4 regions of the Variovorax sp. PAMC 28711 genome follow, and region 4 is predicted to be linked to each of the others. Evidence: predicted binding sites of a transcription regulator. Region 4 holds the regulator's gene; each other region holds the start of a gene.
What was found. The regulator sigma-54, encoded in region 4, starts transcription at its own class of promoters, with help from an activator protein. The targets are predictions, from matches to a motif close to TGGCANGNAANCTGCTTT.
Positions count from the first base shown of each region.

Region 1: AX767_RS19165 (GTP cyclohydrolase II) is a predicted target of sigma-54. The motif match lies at 2,476-2,493, and genes of this name have one in related genera.
Region 2: AX767_RS09535 (TorF family putative porin) is a predicted target of sigma-54. The motif match lies at 2,169-2,186, and genes of this name have one in related genera.
Region 3: glnA (type I glutamate--ammonia ligase) is a predicted target of sigma-54. The motif match lies at 1,645-1,662, and genes of this name have one in related genera.

Region 1 is NZ_CP014517.1:3,975,733-3,980,555, reverse strand. It holds gene AX767_RS19185 (metal-dependent hydrolase) at 1-508, shown strand, start outside; gene AX767_RS19180 (DUF1993 domain-containing protein) at 611-1,120, shown strand; gene AX767_RS19175 (DUF1109 domain-containing protein) at 1,198-1,839, opposite strand; gene AX767_RS19170 (sigma-70 family RNA polymerase sigma factor) at 1,836-2,417, opposite strand; gene AX767_RS19165 (GTP cyclohydrolase II) at 2,540-3,859, shown strand; gene AX767_RS19160 (URC4/urg3 family protein) at 3,856-4,823, shown strand, end outside.
Region 2 is NZ_CP014517.1:1,905,946-1,910,768, forward strand. It holds gene AX767_RS09525 (ammonium transporter) at 1-784, opposite strand, end outside; gene glnK (P-II family nitrogen regulator) at 813-1,151, opposite strand; gene AX767_RS09535 (TorF family putative porin) at 1,220-2,119, opposite strand; partial or broken gene AX767_RS09540 (magnesium chelatase domain-containing protein) at 2,339-2,536, shown strand; gene AX767_RS20995 (helix-turn-helix domain-containing protein) at 2,893-3,195, opposite strand; gene AX767_RS21330 (BPSL0761 family protein) at 3,772-4,047, shown strand; gene AX767_RS09550 (hypothetical protein) at 4,112-4,513, shown strand; gene AX767_RS09555 (hypothetical protein) at 4,539-4,823, shown strand, end outside.
Region 3 is NZ_CP014517.1:3,321,600-3,326,422, reverse strand. It holds gene AX767_RS16075 (hypothetical protein) at 1-56, opposite strand, end outside; gene glnA (type I glutamate--ammonia ligase) at 184-1,599, opposite strand; gene AX767_RS16065 (competence/damage-inducible protein A) at 1,745-2,545, opposite strand; gene AX767_RS16060 (EI24 domain-containing protein) at 2,542-3,426, opposite strand; gene AX767_RS16055 (sterol desaturase family protein) at 3,463-4,437, opposite strand; partial or broken gene AX767_RS16050 (polysaccharide deacetylase family protein) at 4,450-4,823, opposite strand, start outside.
Region 4 is NZ_CP014517.1:2,510,073-2,514,895, reverse strand. It holds gene AX767_RS12295 (THUMP domain-containing class I SAM-dependent RNA methyltransferase) at 1-1,096, opposite strand, end outside; gene AX767_RS12290 (RNA polymerase factor sigma-54) at 1,113-2,711, opposite strand; gene lptB (LPS export ABC transporter ATP-binding protein) at 2,720-3,511, opposite strand; gene lptA (lipopolysaccharide transport periplasmic protein LptA) at 3,508-4,197, opposite strand; gene AX767_RS12275 (thiol:disulfide interchange protein DsbA/DsbL) at 4,280-4,823, opposite strand, start outside.

The DNA.
Region 1 (4,823 bases), 1.5 Mb from region 4:
GATGCTGAGCAGCCTTTACCTGGGCTGGTCGCTCGTCGCCAAGACGCTGGTGAATCGCGCGGCGGAATCCGCGCTGGCCGCGCAAGGCCTCGCCGATGCACCGCGCTTTTCGGTGCCGATGCCGCTGAACACCCTGCTCTGGCGTGTGGTGGTGTTGACGCCCGATGGCTTCATGGAGGGCTACCGATCGCTCGTGGCCGACAAGGGCCCGATGACCTTCGTGCCGAATCGCAGCGACATCGTTGCGCTCGATGCACTGCGCGGTACGCCGGAGGTGGCGCGCTTGCTGTGGTTTACCAGCGGCTTCATGAAAGCCCAAGCCGATGGCGACCGCCTGGTGCTCTCCGATCTGCGCATGGGTGCGGAGCCCGACTACACGTTCCGCTACCAGGTGGCGGTGCGCGACGGCGCCGGCTGGAAAGCGGCCCCGGTCACCATGATCTCGGGCCCGCGGAATGCGAAGCGCCAGTTGACGGAAACCTGGCAGCGGCTTTGGAATTCGCCCTGAGCTTTTTGCCCTGCGAGACAACCCGCGCACCTGAAAACCCTTGGCCTTCGTGCGCAGCTGACCCTCACCGTTTTTCACCTCCCAAACTCACAGGAACACCCCATGATCCCCTCCATGTACACCCACTCCGTCCCCGTCTTCAAGCAGATGCTGACGGCGATGAAAACCATCCTTGCCCAGGCCAGCGAGCACGCCACCAGCAAGTCGATCGAGCCCGACGCCCTGTTGCAGGCGCGGTTGGCGCCCGACATGTTTCCACTGCTCAAGCAGGTACAGATCGCCGCGGATTTTTCACGGGGCGTTTCGGCGCGTCTGGCCGGGGTGGAGGTGCCGACCTTTGCAGGCCAGGAGAAGAGCTTTGCCGATCTGGATGTGCTGTTGACCCAAACCCTGGCGTTTCTGGACAGCGTCGACGCGTCGCAGTTCGAAGGCAAGGAAAGCGCCGAGATCGTCTTGCGCCCTGGCACGCCGAAAGAGAAAAAGCTCAGTGGGCAGACCTACCTGGCGAACTATGGTCTGCCGCAGTTCTTCTTTCATGTGACGACGGCCTACGACATCCTGCGTCACAACGGTTTGCCCATTGGCAAGCGTGATTTCATGGGCGCTTACTGACCCTGGACGTTCGTTCGCGCTGTGCGACCTTTGGGTCGGCCATTCGAACGTTGTTCACCGCGAGGTGCGGCGCACGGTCACCAGCGCAGCAAGCGCGGCCCGATGACGGCACCGATCGCCACCGCCAGCGCGATCCCGCCCACGTACCAGACCGCCAGAAACGGCGCTGCCAATTCCATGCAGTGCAGCGCATAGACCATCGCGCCCGCCCCGCCCGCCAGCGCGCCGGCGGCTGCGCCGGCCAGCGCCGCGCGCGTCGGCGCCAGGCTGCGCAGGGCGACCATCGCCGCCACGAACACCGGCAGCCCGATCCAGCAGATGCTGAAAGCACAGCTCTTCCAGGTCGAGCCCATCAGCATCGGCATGCGCGCTTCGGGCGCGGCGTGCGACCAGGCAATGGTCGCGAGCGCCCAGACCAGCAGCACCGGGAGCGCAGCGCCGAGCCACGACTGCCGCACTTTCACGCCGGGTCGCGCCAGGCGGTTCAGCATGACGAACCCGGCCGCGGCGATGCTCGCCGGAAACAGCACTTTGACCCAGAACATCGGCCAGAACATGACCTGCACCAGGTCGCGCCGGACGCCGTAGTCGACGATGAGGATCAGCAACGACAGCGGCAGGCCGACGGCGACGGCCAGCGCCAGACGTCGGTTGGCCGCACCCCGTGGCGCCGGGGCGACGCCGGTCGCCAGCATCGAAACGAGGTCGTCGGTCTTCATGCCACCGCTGCCTTCATGCGCGCAGCCAGCGCCTTGAGGCCGCGGTGAATGCCGACCTTGACGGCCGATTCCGACATGCCGGTGAGCGAGGCGGTCTCGGCCACCGACATCCCTTCGATCTTCACGTGGACGATCGGCAGGCGCTGGCGCTCGGGCAGCGTCTTCAGCAGGCCGCCGAGGTCGCGGCGCGCATCGCTCGCGTCGGTGGCCGAATCGGCGAACACTTCGAGCTCGTCGTCGAGCGGATCGTGCAGCGCTTCACGGATCGACTTACTGCGCAGAAGATCAATCATCTTGTAGCGCGCAATGGCATGCACCCAGGCCGTCAACGGCTGGTCGAGCTGGTAGGTGTGGCGCTGGTTGTGCATCGCGATCAGGCATTCCTGGACAAGGTCTTCCACTTCATCGGGCCAGCCGAACAGGCGCTTGCCCAGAAACGCGCGAAGGTGCGCGCCAAGACGGCGCAGGAACGCGTGATACGCCGCACTGTCGCCATCGAGCCCTTTCAGAAAGAGCCCGCGCAGCGCCGTCTCGGCATCGCGCACGTGCTTCGGGCTCTCCATGGTTGTTCGTGGCATCGGGGCGAAGGGTTACAGCGTTGGCAACAAAGAACTGGCCCGATTGTGCGCATGAGGTCGGCACGCAAGCTGCTTGCCAGCCGATGGTGCCATCGCTACATTCTTTCTTTTGAGGGCCCGCAATGTCAGTTGACGCCGTTTCGACTTTTCCCGATCCATCGATTCCTTCTCCCGCCTCCGTTCCTCCCGCCCTTCCTCCGACCGCCGCACCGCGGCACATCCGGCTCACCTCGCACAGCGGCGGCTTCGGCGCCCTGCCGATCCACTGGAGCGCGGCCACGGCCGCCGAGCGCGGCCCGATCGTCGGCACCACCACCTCGCGCGCGCACCGCAACGTCATCGGCACGCACAGCGGGTCGTACAGCGTGTACCGCGCGCTGGCCGTGGCCGCCGGCGCGCTCAAGCGCGAGCACAAGGCCGACCTCACCAACACCTCGCCGACCGACGCGATCGGCCCGTATCCGCAGTGGAGTCAGCCGGGCCGCATCGTCTCGATGGACCCTTGGGGCGCCATCGTCGCCGACGTCTTCGCGACCGAGCTCGCCGCCGGCTACGACATCCGCCCGACCATCGCCGTGACCAAGGCGCACGTGATCCTTCCCGAGGTGATCGAAGCGCTGCAGAGCGGCCGGCTCAAGGCCGATGGCCATTTCCTCACCGAAGGCGGCGCCGCGATGGTGACCAAGGTCGCGGTCGAGCCGGCCTGGTACCTGCCCGAAGTCGCCAAGCGCTTCGGCTGTTCCGAGACCGACCTGCGGCGCACGCTGTTCGAAGAAACCGGTGGCATGTACCCCGAGCTGGTCACGCGCTCCGACCTCGAAGTGTTCCTGCCGCCCATCGGCGGGCAGACGCTCTACATCTTCGGCAACCCGCGCGACCTGGCGAACCCCGCGGTCGAACTCACCGCCCGCATCCACGACGAGTGCAACGGTTCCGACGTGTTCGGCTCCGACATCTGCACCTGCCGCCCCTACCTCACCCACGCGATCGAGGAATGCATCATGGGTGCGCAGCGCGGCGGCGTGGGCCTGGTGGCGTACTCCCGCAAGGAAGGCCGTGCGCTCGGCGAAGTGACCAAGTTCCTGGTCTACAACGCGCGCAAGCGCCAGGTCGGTGGCGACACGGCCGACCAGTATTTCGCGCGCACCGAATGCGTGGCCGGCGTGCAGGACATGCGCTTCCAGGAGCTGATGCCCGACGTCTTCCATTGGCTCGGCATCACCAAGATCCATCGCCTCGTGTCGATGAGCAACCTGAAGTACGACGCCATCACCGGCTCGGGCATCGAGATCGGCGAACGGGTGAACATTCCCGACGACCTCATCCCGGAAGACGCCAAGGTCGAGATGGACGCCAAGAAGGCAGCGGGCTATTTCACGCCCGGCCACGTGCCGGACGCGGAAGAGCTCAAGCTGGCCAAAGGTCGGGGGTTGAAGGAATGAGTGCCGATGCAACAAACGACAGCGCGCATCCGGCCGGCGCCGCCGCGCTGCTGCGCTCCACGGCGGCCGTGCGTGAACGCGCGGCGTTTCTGCTGGCGCGCGCGCGCCGCGGCGAATCGCAGTGGTTCTCCATCGGCGACGACGACAAGCTGGAAGACGCCGCGCGCGCCGTTGCCGAAACCACGCTGGAGCGCTATCCGTGGAACATCATTCCGTATCACAGCCGCTGGCGCCATTTCGAGGCGGGCGGTGTCGATCGGCTGACCGACCTCAACGCGCTGATCGGCGACGAGGCCACGCCGCGCGAACGCGCCCGCATCCACATCGACCTCGCGCTCGTGAGCGTGCTGCTCGACGCCGGCGCCGGTGCGGACTGGCACTACACCGAAACGTCGAGCGGCCAGCGCTTCACGCGCTCCGAAGGCCTCGGCGTCGCCAGCTTCCACGCCTTCACCAGCGGCCTGTTTTCTTCCGATCCCGAACGCCCGTTGCAGGCCGATGCGGCCGGGCTGCGCGCGCTCATTACCGACCGCCTCGCCGCCGCCTTCCAGGTGAGCGATTCGAACCCGCTGGTCGGCCTCGCGGGGCGCACCACGCTGTTGCGCCGCCTCGGCGAAGCGCTGCAGGAACAGCCCGAAGTGTTCGGCGAAGACGGCCGCCCCGGCAAGCTCTTCGACGCGCTGGTCGGCCCCTTCGGCCCGGCGGTGCCGCCGACGGCCGAGGTCACCGCGCACGAGATCCTGTCGCTCGTGCTGATATCGCTGTCGCGTATCTGGCCGGCCGCCAATTTTGTCGACAGCATCGCAGCCGATGGCAGCGACATGCCGGGCGGTATCGGCTCGGGCAACCCGGATTTCGCGTTGGGCGACTGCTGGCGCCACAGCGCGGTGCGCGGCCCCGGCCTCACAAACGGCTGGATGCCTTTTCACAAGCTCTCGCAGTGGCTCACCTATTCGCTGCTGGA
Region 2 (4,823 bases), 600 kb from region 4:
CGTTGATGTGCACCACCGTGCCGCCTGCGAAGTCCAGGGCGCCCATCTGCCAGATGTAGCCGGCCTTGGCGTTCATCGCGTCGACCACGTCCTTGCTGGCGTAGGCATCCGGGCCCATCCAGTACCAGACCATGTGCGCGATCGGCGCGTAGCTGAAGGTGAACCACAGCACCATGAACAGCAGGATGCCGCCGAACTTGGCGCGCTCTGCGAAGGCACCGACGATCAGGCAGCAGGTGATGCCGGCGAAGGTGGCCTGGAACGCGGCGAACAGCAGTTCGGGGATGTAGACGCCCTTGCTGAAGGTCGCGCCGGGTGCGAACACGCCGGTGGCCGGATCGAAGATCCCCTTCATGAAGAGCCGGTCGAAGCCGCCGATGAAGGCATTGCCCTCGGTGAACGCGAGGCTGTAGCCGTAGACCAGCCACAACACGACGATCAGCGAGAACGTGACCATCACCTGCATCAGGACCGACAGCATGTTCTTGCTGCGGACCAGGCCGCCGTAGAACAGCGCGAGGCCGGGGATGGTCATCATGATGACCAGCAGCGTCGACAGCATCATCCAGCTGGTGTCGCCCTTGTCGAACTTGATCGCGGGTGCAGCGGCTGCGGCATCGGCAGCAGGTGCCGTGGCAGCCGCGGCGGCGGGTGCCACGGCCGGCGCGGCAGCGGCAGCCGGGGCCGAGGCCTCGGCGGCAGGCGCGGGCGTCTGGGCGAAGCCAGACACGCCGGCAGTGAGCACGCTCAGGCCGAGCGCGAGGGAGACGAGCAGTTTTTTCATTTCGGTTGTTCTTTCGTGCCGTGAATGATCAGAGGGCTTCGCGGCCCGTTTCGCCGGTGCGGATGCGAACAACCTGCTCGAGGTTGTAGACAAAAACCTTGCCGTCGCCGATCTTGCCGGTGCGTGCAGCGCCTTCGACCGCCTCGATCACGCGCTCGACCAGATCGTCGGAAATGGCCGCTTCGATCTTGACCTTGGGCAGAAAGTCGACGACGTATTCCGCGCCGCGGTACAGCTCGGTGTGGCCCTTCTGGCGACCGAAGCCCTTGACCTCCGTCACGGTGATGCCCTGCACGCCGATGGCCGACAGCGCTTCGCGCACTTCGTCCAGCTTGAATGGTTTGATGATGGCTGTGACCAGCTTCATGATTTTTTCTCCTTGAGATGAGTCGATCGGACGCGGCGGCATGGTCCGCGTCCGCCTTCTGTGTTGGCTTAGAAGGTCTTGGTGAGCGTGACGATCAGGCGCGGCTTGTTGATCGACTGCGAGGTCGCGCCGTAGATGAAGGAGCCGTCGCCGTAGACGTCGACACCCGTGCCGGTCGACAGAAGGTACGAGTCCTTCTTGTTCGCGCCTTGCACGGCGCCGGTGAGCGCCAGGCCACCACCGAAGTCCCAGGTGCCGCCCAGGCTGTAGTCGACGTAGCTCTTGTAGCCAATTTCGCGGATGTCGCTGGACATGCGGGTGTAGCCGACGGCCGCCTTCAGCGTCAGGTGCGGGATCACTTCCTTGGCGTACGACAGGTTCAGGTAGCCCGTGCCGCGGCCCGACGGACGCGAACCGAACGGGTTGAGGTACGGGTTGTAGGTGTTGGCGCCGGCGTAGCCGAAGTAGTCCTTGGAGACGGTGTGCGAGTACTTCAGCGTCAGTGCGCCCAAGGCTTCGTCGCTGTAGGTGCCAGCGCCGTAGACCTCGGTCGTGTTGCCGTTCTTGTTGCCCGGGTAGATATACGTCAGCACGCCCACGTCCCAGTCGATCGGGCCGCCCTTGAACTTGTAGCCGCCGTAAATGTCGCTTTCGATGCTGTTGCCCGAGAGCCAGTTCACGCTGGAGTTCCAGTTGCCGACATAGAAGCCGCTTTCATGCGCGTAGTCGAAGCCACCTTGAATCGCCGGCTTGATACCGCGCTTCTTGTAAAAGCCGTTGTTCCCGATCTGATCCTGGTCCTGGCCACGGAACTTGTAGTTGCTCGTGAGCGAAATGTTGGCGGTCAGAGGAGAGACGACCGGCGCCGGCTCGGCGGCGGGCGCAACAGCGGTCTGGGCCAGAACGGCTCCCGACGCGGTCAAAGCTGTGGCCAATGCAACCAGGGTCTTGGCGGCGGAACGATGCATCATCGGGAAACTCCTCGAGGGGGTTGAAAATGGGGTTTGAATCCTGTTCAAAGCAGGGAGCGTGCCAAAGTCCACAAGCGGCGTGTCGCCAAAATGACCCGCGGCGCGGCGCGCCCTTTAAATAGTTACCTGACTGTTTCAAGCTGCCGCGGAACTTTGGAAGCCCGGCACGGTGGACCGGCGATTGCGGAATGCACCATCTTGGTGAAAGGGAGTGGAATGAGTTTGTCTTTGGTGCAAAGCCGTGCATTGCTGGGTCTGGAAGCGGCCAGCGTGACCGTCGAGGTGCATCTGGCCAATGGCCTGCCCAGCTTCACGCTGGTCGGCCTGGCCGATGTCGAAGTCAAGGAAGCGCGCGAACGCGTCCGCTCGGCCATCCAGAACGCCGGGCTCGAATTCCCCAACAACAAGAAGATCCGAAGTAGCCAAGCAGCTTTTTGAGACACGTAGTGGGGTGCAACGCCCCGGTTCGAATCTGGTTTCTCCCAAAAAGGATAGGAAAGGCAAGCCCCAAAGGGGCGCGTCAGTCTGCGGACTTCGGGGGGCGCGGGGGGCGGGGAAAACCTGTGAATAACTCTGTATAGCTTGTGATCAACTGCTCGAGGGCGCAGTTATCGTGGGCTGGCTACCTGCAAGCAATTTTCCACATTGAGGGCATTGACGCCTTCAGCCGCCAAGCCCACCGGGTTTTGTAAGGTCTCAGAGGCTGCTGGGCAACTAGCTCAACGACAGAGGCGTCTTCTCAACGGTCGAAAGGACTTTGACCGGAATGCCTACTTCGCAATCTTCCCTTCCGTTGCTGACTTCCTCTTTTTGGCCTTTTCAGGCCGGGCTAGCAAGGAGGAGGGATCGACTTCCAAGCTTCGAGCTAGCTTTTCGATGTTGTCGACCGAGACGTTTACCCGAGCGCGCTCTACCTGACTGATGAATGTCCGATCTAGCTCGGCTGCGAACCCAAGTTTCTCTTGAGAAAGCCCTCTCTGCACCCGGTACGCGCGGACGTTGTAAGCGAGCACATCGCGAAGCGAATGCAAAGGAGTTGACTTAAGAGGGCCTTGCAGTGGTGGTGCCACCATGCAATCTTTCCGTTATGATGGCGATACATCTACGGCCTTTGCGTCACCTATCAGAGGGTTGACTCGTCTATTGCTGTTAGCGGTACACCGATGCCGCTCGCTTCCACGCACAGTGCGCATTTGATCCATGTTCACAACACCAGCATCCAGAGTCGCGCCCGCCGACTGGTCAGAGGGCCAACTGCAGTTCTCAATCGCACACTTGAGAGCAGTGGACCCAATGTTTCTTTGCACTTGGTACCGCGACGCCACGGAACAGGGAGAGGAAGCAGGCTACGGAGGATTTCTTTGCACCAAGGAAGAACTCCACAGGTTCTTGCTAGCTGAAGATGTTCCTCAGCTCGTAGGAATCCAGGTGCTCACCCGATCGAGTGAAGTCGGTTGGTCCATGCGAACCGCCCTTACGGTTGCGCACTGCATTGCCGATGGATGCGAGCCCGGCGACTTGGCATTCGGTGACGACATTGAGTTGTTTGACAGCTGGACATCCCGCCTCCCAAGTTCGGCAGCCTTCATACCGCTGTGGAGCGCGCCGCAACTGCAGACCGGTGGCACCCAAGTTCAACAAGTCAAGAAATGACAGTGCCCTACGAACGCCGAAGGGCTATTGAATGGGCAGGACAAGCTCTGCGTGACATGCGGTCCGAAACCAAGGACGCAACGCTGTGGGGGGCTGCCGTTCCTGAAAAGCTACGGCAGCTTGCAACGCAGATTCTTCGGCATTACCCAACACCGGAGCAAATTGACGCGGCGACTGGCATGGACGATGTGCCAGTGAGCGGGTGGATCGCAGGCGAGCCCGGCGATCGCGAGAAGCCCACCGAGAGCGATCGTGATTCTCACCGTGGATGACAACCTCCTCCTCATTAACGACCGCCGCTTCAAACTCGGCAAAACTCAGCAGTGAAGAAAGACGATGACGTCGGAAGAACTCAAGTCGAAGTATCGATACATGTTCGAAGGACCCAACATTGGCTTGGACATGTACGAAGGGTGGACGCCGATCCTTGCGCAGGCGTGCGCGGAGATTGACGCGATCCTAGGAGAACACAAGCAAGGCTTTCACTTCTCTCAGCTCAAAGAAAAATACGGGAGCGCACGTTACTACTTCGACGCTGGTTCTGTTGATAACGAAGCATTGGAGCGAATTCAGATCGCGCTAGACCAAGCGGAGCAGGCGACCGAAACCGCATGCATGTGTTGTGGAAGCCCGGCCGTCATTGAAAAGTACGGTGGATGGTTTCTGTGCCTTTGCGATGCGCATGCCGTCGAACGCCGCGCAAAAATCTTAGAGCGGCCGACGAACCCGCGCACGTAGACAAGCTGTAGAACCGACGTGACTGATGGCCGAGCAAAGACAACGTCGCTACAAGCACACCGGCAGCGCGGTGCCTGACTTCAGTTTTACCGAATGCTACGACTGCGAAAGCAGAACCCTGACGATCTCGGCTCAGGACTTTGACAGCGTTGCGATTGGCGATCTCGTGATTCACAACGACTACGGGGTAGTTGCCCACGAGGATGAATTGGGCCCATTTGTGCACCCGTCGGCGTCTGTGATCGTCGAAATAGCAAGTGCTCGATTTAGCGCCCGTATCGTTCGACAGCGTAGGTACGGATTGGAACGT
Region 3 (4,823 bases), 810 kb from region 4:
GCGACTTGCAACCCGGCCAGCGAGGCCATGAGCAAAAGGAGAGAAACAGTCTTCATGGTGATGGTGTGATTCGCTTCAAGCGGCCATTTTGATTCAATTCGACACACGCACCGGCGGGATGTTCCCCGCCAATGAAAAAGGACGGCCGAAGCCGTCCTTTCAACGCTCACCGGGAAGCCCGGTTTACAGCGAGTAGTACATGTCGAATTCGGCCGGATGGGTTGCCATGCGCAGGCGCGTGACTTCCTGCATCTTCAGTTCGATGTAGGCATCGATGTACGAGTCGGTGAACACGCCGCCCTTGGTCAGAAAGGCACGGTCTGCATCGAGGCATTCGAGCGCCTGGTCCAGGCTATGGCAAACGGTCGGAATCAACGCGTCTTCTTCCGGCGGCAGATGGTAGAGATCCTTCGTGGCAGCTTCGCCCGGATCGATCTTGTTTTCCACGCCATCGAGGCCGGCCATCAGCAGCGCGGCGAAACCGAGGTACGGGTTCATCAGCGGATCGGGGAAACGCGCTTCGACGCGACGGCCCTTCGGGTTCGCCACGAACGGAATGCGGATCGAGGCCGAGCGGTTCTTGGCCGAGTACGCCAGCTTCACCGGTGCTTCGTAGCCAGGGACCAGGCGCTTGTAGCTGTTGGTGCCGGGGTTCGTGATGGCGTTCAGTGCACGGGCGTGCTTGATGATGCCGCCGATGTAGTGCAGCGCGAATTCCGAAAGACCTGCGTAGCCATCGCCTGCGAACAGGTTCTTGCCGTCTTTCCACACCGACTGGTGCACGTGCATGCCCGAACCGTTGTCGCCGACGATGGGCTTGGGCATGAAGGTGGCGGTCTTGCCGTAGGCGTGGGCCACGTTGTGGATCACGTACTTCTGAAGCTGGACCCAGTCGGCGCGCTGGATCAGCGTGCTGAACTTGGTGCCGAGTTCCATCTGGCCGGCGTTGGCCACTTCATGGTGATGCACTTCGACCGGAATGCCGAGCGATTCGAGCACCAGGCACATTTCCGAGCGCATGTCCTGGAAGCTGTCGACCGGAGGCACCGGGAAGTAGCCGCCCTTGACGGCGGGGCGATGGCCCGTGTTGCCGTGCTCGTATTCCTTGTCGGTGTTCCACGAGGCTTCTTCGGAATCGATCTTCACAAAGCAGCCCGACATGTCGTTCTTCCAGCGCACGCTGTCGAACACGAAGAATTCGGGTTCCGGTCCGAAGTAGGCGGTGTCGCCCAGGCCGGAAGCCTTCATGTACGCCTCGGCGCGCTTGGCCAGCGAACGCGGGTCGCGCTCGTAGGGCTTGCCGTCGGCCGGGTCGACCACGTCGCAGGTCAGGATCATCGTCGTTTCTTCGAAGAACGGATCGATGTTCGCGGTGTTCGGGTCGGGCATGAGTTGCATGTCCGAAGCTTCGATGCCCTTCCAGCCGGCGATTGACGAACCGTCGAACGCGTGGCCCGAGGTGAACTTGTCTTCGTCGAAATGCGAGATCGGCACGGTGACGTGCTGTTCTTTGCCACGTGTGTCCGTGAATCGGAAGTCGACGAACTTGACCTCGCTTTCCTTCACGAGTTTGAGTACGTCGGCGACGGTCTTTGCCATCAAGTTCTCCTTGGATTGGATGGTGGTTGGGAATACAGGAAAGGGAATGCAGGTTCTATGCCATTGTCGCGCGGGCTGGCGTCGCGCCGGCCTGCAGCGACAACCCAAAAGAAGGCCCGTTGTAACGGTATTGGTGCGTTCGCGATTAACGCACCATTTCAGGGCCAAGACGCGCATCAAAGGTGCGCAAGCCTGTCAGAAGCTGATCGTAGGCGGCCTGAAGGTGCTTCGGATCGCCCTTGACGCCCAGTTCGATGTGCCGACTGTACGCCGGGTGGTCCACGCTCGGCAGGCTGAACACCTTGACGCCGGGGTGCGCGTCCTCGATGGCCTGCATCAGCGGCGTGAGCGTCGCCTCCATGGCACCGAACACGATCACGGACTTTTCGGCCGCCTGCCCGCGCGCGAACAGAGCGGTGTAGCGGGTGTCGAGCACCGATTCGATCATCGGCCACGCCATCACCGGGAAGCCGGGCACGAAATGGACGTCGGCCACACTGAAACCGGGAATCTTGTTGTACGGATTGGCGATGATCGTCGCGCCGCGCGGGAACACGCCCATGTTCAGGCGATGCACGTTGTCCGGGCGGTCGGGTTCGTAGGCGATGCCCTGCTCTGCCGCAGTGTCCTTGATGCGCTCGCGGATCAACACCTCGGCTTCCGGATGCAGGGCCAGCGGCACGCCGAGTGCGGCGGCGGCGCATTGCCGTGTGTGGTCGTCGGGGGTGGCGCCGATGCCGCCGGTGGAAAAGACGATGTCGCCCGACGCGAACGCGCGAGCGAGCGCCGCCGTGATGCGCACCGGTTCGTCGCCGACGTACTCCGACCACGCGAGCTGCAGGCCGCGGGCCGCGAGCAGTTCGATGACCTTGGGCATGTGCTTGTCGGCACGCTTGCCAGAAAGAATTTCGTCGCCGACGACGATGAGGCCGATCGCACGCGTCATGGTGAACTCCGTTGGGAAGCGATCGCACGATCGGCTTCGGGGGCAGGCAGGATGGCCACAGGATCCGTCGCACCGACAGCCGCGGCGCGTTGCGCGCGCAGCTGGCTCAGTGCGTCGAGACAGTAATGCGCGAACCAGAGTGCGGAAAACGCGAACACCAGGGTGTAGATCCAGATCGCGATCGGCACCAGAACGAAGAAGGCGGCAGCGAACAGGACGCCAGAGGCCCACACGATGCTCGGCGCCGCGCCGAGGTATCCGCACAGCACGCCGATGCCGAGCAGCGGCAGGCGGTGCGCCCGCAGCAGCGCAGCGCGTTCTTCGGCACTGGCGTATTCGGCAAGCGCGTCGAAGCTCATGACGCGGTAGGTCAGCCAACCCCAGATCAAGGGCGGCAGGATGAGCACCAGCGGCGGAATCAACCAGAGCGGCATGGATATCAGCAGAGCCACGAGCGCCAGCAGCGTGACGCCGAGCGAGCGGGCGACGCTGCCGAGAAAGGACGCGCCCTTCTTCTGCGCGAGCAACGGAAAGCGCCGCTCGCCCACCAGCCGGGTCAGCGCTGGCGCCATGAACGCCGCCACCACGAGAAGCGACAGCACCACGAGCACAGGCGTCGCGGCCAACACCACGGCCAGCGGCGCGAGGAAGGTCCGCGGGTCGGCCGAAAACAATCCACCGATCCAGCCCCACACGCTGGACAGCATCGGCCAGGCGTCGAGCGCCTCGCGCGTCCAGGCAACGGCAGGCGTCCAGTAGAAATAGCCGAAAGCCGCCGCCAGCAGGGCCATGAGGCCGAGCGGCAGCAGGGACAGGAGGATCACGCGGGGGCGCAGGCAGTAGGCCACCGCGCGCCAGAAGGAATCAAGCAAGAGGCGCATCGGGTGCGAGGATAACGCCGCCGGATGGAAGGCCGGTCAGCCGCGCCCGACCATTCGCTTCAGCCCGAGCCACTGCTGGGCCCAGAAACCTCTGCCGTAGTCGCGCTGCGGGGCGCCGGTGGCGGGATCGATCTGGTCACGGATGCCGGTCGCGTCGTACCGATTCTCGAAATTGCCGGTGCGAAACAGCATGTCCCACCACGGCAACAACACGCCGAAATTGTGGCCGCCCAATGTTTTCGGACCGCCGGATTCATGGCCGATCCCGATGCTGTGGTGCAGCCGATGGAAGCGCGGACTGATCCAGAGCCGCTCGCCGATGGCGCCGAACGACAGGCGAAGGTTCGCGTGCTGCAAGCTCTCGCTGAGCTGGGTCAATGCCACCACCGCGATGAACTGCCCCGGCGCCACGCCGATGAGCTGCGCGACGATCACGATGATCGTGTCGTGGATCACATCGTCCAGCAGATGGTTGCGGTTGTCGCTCCACATCGTCATCTGGCGCTGCGAGTGGTGCAGCGAATGCAGCCCCCACCACCAGTTGAAGCCATGTTGGCCTCGGTGGATGAGGTATTCGACGAAGTCGAGCACGACGAGGTAGATGGCGAACGCCAGCCACGGCGTGTCCGTCACGCCCGGCCAGAGTTCGTCCAGATGCAACGTACCCCAACCCGCCGCGCGCAGGCTGCCGAGCGCATCGTCGAACAACGGCTGCAGCAGGAAGAACATCGCCAGTCGGAACAGGCCGAGCCGGTGAATCAGCGTATACAAGATGTCGATGCGGATGGCGGGCCGGTCGGTCACCGACTCCACGGGCCGCCATCGTTGCAGCGGACCGATGAGGGCGACGAGCACCACGATCTGGATCAGCCCAACCAGCAGCCAGCCGGTCGCGTCGAATGCATCTTCGGTCCATCCGCCCAGCCCGATCGCATAGACGACGGGTTGCACGACAGTCTCGAAAAACCAGCCCTGCGTGGCGGAAAAATGATCTGTCAGCCAGTCGACCATCGCATCAGTCCGTCAGGGGTGTGCCGTGATCCAGCTGCGATAAGCCGGATGCTGGCGCAGCGTCTCGAAACAGAAACCCTTCGCCTTCAACCCGACGATCAGCGGTTCCAGGTCGGCCGGGGCCCACGGATCCTTGCGCGACCAGATACCGAGGTGTGCCAGCAGGATGTCGCCGGGGCGGATGGTGTCGAGCGCCTGGGTGAGCAGCTTGTCGTTGCTGAACTTCTCGCTGGGGAGCTCGTCGCCAAGGAAGCCTGCGGGCGCCCAGCCCACGTGTTCGTAGCCACAAGCCTTGGCGGCGGCGAGCAGCTTCGGCGAGGTCTTGCCGCCGGGCGCGCGGAACAACGGCAGCGGTTTCTTGCCGGTAATGAGCGCGAGCCGCTCCG
Region 4 (4,823 bases):
AGTTGCGCTTCCAGTGCGTGGCGAGCTGCGGAAAGAAATCGCCGCTGGCATCGCCGCCCTGGACGTCGGCCGCCTCGCGGGCACCGAAGCGGCCCGCGCTGTCGGGGCCGGCCACGCCGCCGACCTCGATGCGCTCGCCGTACGGTGGATTGAGCACGATCACGCCGGCCCCGGCGGGCGGCATGCGCTGCAAGGCGTCGCCGCCGCGGAACTCGATCTGCGCGGCGACACCGGCGCGCTCGGCGTTGCGCTCGGCGAAGTCGACCATTCGGTGCGACACGTCGGAGCCAAAGATGAGCACGGGCGCCCCGTCGACCTCGTCGGCCGGCGCTGCGTTGGACTTGATCGCCTCCCACACGTGCGACTGGAACGGCAGCAGCTTCTCGAAGCCGAAGCGCCGCAGCCAGCCGGCCGGAATGCGGGCCGCGATCTGCGCGGCCTCGATCGCAATCGTGCCGCTGCCGCAACACGGGTCGTACAGCGGCTGGGGGGCGACCTCGCCGGTCTCGGGGTTCCACCAGCCGCTGGCGGCGAGCATCGCGGCAGCCAGCGTTTCCTTCAGCGGCGCATCGCCCTTGTCCTGCCGCCAGCCGCGCTTGAACAGCGGCTCGCCGCTGGTGTCGATGTAGAGCGTGCAGGTGTCGGTGGTCAGGTGCGCGAACACGCGGCAATCGGGCCACTGCGTCTCGATGCTCGGCCGCACGCCGTTCGCCTTGGCGCGAAAGCGGTCGGCGATCGCGTCCTTGATGCGCAGCGTGGCGAAGTTCAGGCTCTGCAGCGGACTGTGCTGGGCGGTCGTCTCGATCTTGAAAGTCTGCTGCGGCGTGAACCAGATCTCCCAGGCCACGCCGCTTGCGATGGCGTAGAGGTCGTTCTCGCTGCGGTACGGCGCCTGGGCCAGCTCGATGAGCACGCGCTGCGCGAGGCGGCTGTGCAGGTTGAGCTTGAGCGCGTCGCGCCATTCGGCAAGCACCCGGACGCCGCCCCGCAGCGTGAGCAGGTCTTGCCCGACGCGGCCAGTCAGCGCATGGACTTCCTGCGCCAGGAATTCCTCGACGCCGGCGGCGCAAGGCAAAAATAGGGAGAGATCGTTCACCCCTCGATTGTCGCGGCTACAGCGCCTTGCGCAGATTGGCCGGCGCGATGCGCAGCGCCTCGCGGTATTTGGCGACCGTGCGACGTGCGCACTCGATGCCCTGCTCTTTCAGCATCTCCGACACCTGACTGTCCGACAACGGCTTCTTGATGTCTTCGGCCGTGACGAACTGCTTGATGAGCGCCCGCACGGCCGTGCTCGACGCGTTGCCGCCGGTCTCGGTGCCGAGCGCCGAACCGAAGAAATATTTGAGCTCCACCGTGCCGTAAGGCGTCGCCATGTACTTGGCGGTCGTCACGCGGCTGATGGTCGACTCGTGCAGCCCCAGCTCGTCGGCGATCTCGCGCAGCACCAGCGGGCGCATGGCGAGTTCGCCGTGCACGAAGAAGCTTTTCTGACGCTCGACGATGGCGTTGGACACGCGAAGAATGGTGTCGAAGCGCTGCTGGATGTTCTTGATGAACCAGCGCGCTTCCTGCAGCCGCTGCGACAGCGCCTGGCTGCCCTCGCCCTTGTGCGCCTTGAGCGCGCCGGCGTAGATGTCGTGCACGCGCAGCCGCGGCATCACGTCGGGGTTGAGCATCACGCGGAACTTGAGCGTGGCGCCGCGGCCGGTGCGCGTGACGATCACGTCGGGCACCACGATGTTGCGTTCGACATCGACGAAGCGACGACCCGGCTTGGGCTCGAGCCGCGCGATCATCTGCAATGCGCTGCGCACCTCTTCCTCGTTGCTGCGGGTGAGCGTGGCGAGGCGTTTGAAGTCGCGGCGCGCGAGCAGCTCCATTGGCTGCTTGCAGATCAGGAGGGCGGTCTTGCGGACCTGCCGGGCATTTTCGCTTTCGCGGGCCGCGTTCGCAGGTGCCAGCGCGCGAAGCTGGATCGCCAGGCACTCGCCGAGGTCGCGTGCGCCGACCCCGACCGGCTCCAGGCTTTGCAGCAGGCCGAGCGCGACCTGGAAATGATGAACCAGATCGTCGAACTGGTCGTTGTCGTCGCCCGCGAGCCCCGAGGCCAGCGCCGGCAGCGAGTCTTCGAGGTAGCCGTCGTCGTTCAGCGATTCGATCAGGAAGCGCAGCGCGGCCTGGTCGTTGGCATTGAGCCGCAGGCTCAGCGCCTGGCGGTGCAGGAACGATTGCAGCGATTCCTGGCTGCGGGCCAACTCGGTGGCGTCGATGCGCTCGCTGCCGTCGTTGGGGCCGAGGTTGTTGCCGCTGGCCTGCGCGTCGCCGCCCCATTCGCCGTCGTCGGGCGTCAGCTCGACGGTGCCGTCGCCTTCCCAGTCGGGCTCGCGGTCGGCCACATCGGCGACCGGCGACTCGGTCTCGCTGCTGGCGGAAGAAGGCGTGTCGTCGGACGACGTGCTGGCGGTGCTCCCGGAAAAATCGGCGTCGCGGTCGTCTTCGCGAGGCGCCGGCGTGTCGGACGTGTCGAGCCCGAACTCCTCGCGCGCCGCTTCTTCGGCAGTGCGTTCGAGAAAAGGGTTGTCGTCAAGCATCTGCTCGACTTCCTGGCTCAGCTCGAGCGTGGAAAGCTGCAGCAGCCGGATCGACTGTTGAAGTTGGGGCGTGAGCGCCAAGTGCTGCGAAACGCGCAGCGACAGGCCTTGCTTCATGCGCCCCGCTACATCCGGAAGTGTTCGCCCAGGTACACGCGTCGTACCTCGGCGTTGTCGACGATCTCCGAAGGCGTGCCTTGTGCCAGCACTTGCCCGTCGCTGATGATGAAAGCGTGATCGCAGATGCCGAGCGTTTCGCGCACGTTGTGGTCGGTGATGAGCACGCCAATGCCGCGCTCTTTCAGAAAACTGATGATCCGCTGGATCTCGATCACGGCGATCGGGTCGATGCCGGCGAACGGTTCGTCGAGCAGGATGAAGCGCGGCTGCGTGGCGAGCGCGCGAGCGATTTCGACGCGGCGACGTTCTCCGCCCGACAGCGCGAGCGCCGGCGAATCGCGCAGATGGTCGACGCGCAGGTCGGTCAGCAATTCGGTCAGGCGCTCTTCCATGCGCGCCTTGGAGAGCGGCACGAACCGGCCGCTGCCGTCGTCCTCGCGCTGCAGCTCGAGCACGGCACGCACGTTTTCCTCCACATTGAGCTTGCGGAAGATCGAGGCTTCCTGCGGCAGGTACGAGAGCCCCATGCGCGCGCGCTTGTGGATCGGCATGTGCGCAATCGGCTCGCCGTCGATCGTGATCTCGCCGGCATCGGCGCGGACCAGGCCGACGATCATGTAGAACGAGGTCGTCTTGCCGGCGCCGTTCGGGCCGAGCAATCCGACGACTTCGCCCTTCTGGACTTCAAGCGATACGTCTTTCACCACCGTGCGGCTGCCGTAGGTCTTTTGCAGACCGCGCGCTTCGAGGCGGCTGCCCTGGCTGCCGACGTCTGCAGTGCCCGCGGTTTCGATCACTTGCGCGCGTCTCCGCCGTTCAGCGTGGTGCTCGGACGCAAGCCGGCGCCGGGTGCCGGCGAAGCGGCCGGTGCCGGTGCGCCCTTGCCGCCCGCAGCCGCCCCGGAAACCGGCTGGCGCGGCGTCAGCACGGCCCTGACACGGCCGCCCGGCGTGCCGGCTGCCACGCTGGCGTCCGGCGGCAAGGCCGAGCCGTTCACCGTGAAGGTGTCGTTGCTCTGGTCGTAGACGATCAGCGCGCCGGTGGTTTCGTCGTTGGGCTTGGCGCCGATCAGGCGGCGCATCACGGCGCGACCGATGAACTTGACGTTGTCGGCGCGGCTGTCGTATTCGATGCGGTCGGCCTCGCCCTCGGTCCACTCGTCACCGGGCGCGTCGCGCTTCTGCTTGTAGTAGGCCTGCTTGCCCGGCTCGGGCGTGACCACGCCGTACTGGTAGCCCTCCGGGTCCTGGCGCACGTCGATGCGAGCGCCGCGGATGACGATCGTGCCCTTGGTCACGAGCACCTTGCCGGTGAACACGCTCGTCTGCTTGAGGTCGTCGTAACGCAACGCGTCCGACTCGATGTTCATTGGCTTGAGGCGGTCGGCCTTTTCGGCGTGGGCCGGCAGGGCCGCCGCCAGCGCGAGGGCGCAGGCAGCGGCGGCGGTCAGGAAGCGGGGGAAGGAGATAGAGCGCAGGTTCATAGAGGCACGAAACTTGCTGCTGATTGTAGACGCCCAACTGACGCGTCCTCGACGAAAAAGCCCGCCCAGGCAGTCGAAAGGTTCAACCCTTGCGCGCCTCGATGATCAGGAAATTCGTGGTCTGCAGCGACTTCGTCATGTTGCCAGCCAGTTCGCCGTCGACATAGAAACGCCCCGCCACACCCAACGCTGGCACGCCGCTCACCTTGTAGGCCTCGGTGAGCTGCGATGCGCGCTTGGCCTTGCTCGCCACGCCGAACGAATTGAACGCTTCGGTGAACTTGGTTTTGTCGAGGCCGTTCTTTTCGGCCCACGCGATGATGGCGGCGTCGCCGTTCACGTTCTGGCGCTGCTTGTGGATCGCGTCAAACACCTTGGGCTGGTATTCGTCGAGCTTGCCCATCGCCTCGAGTGCGTAGAAAAGGCGCTGCTTGGCTTCGACGTCGTTGCCCACGAAAGGCACCGGCACGCGGCGAAACACCACATCTTTCGGCAGCGTCTTGACCCACGCTTCGAGTTCGGGCTCGAAGGAATTGCAATGCGGGCAGTTGTACGAGAAGAACTCGACCACCTCGATCTTGCCGGCCGGTGCGTCGCTGGGCGCGCGCTTGTCGAGCACCAGGTAC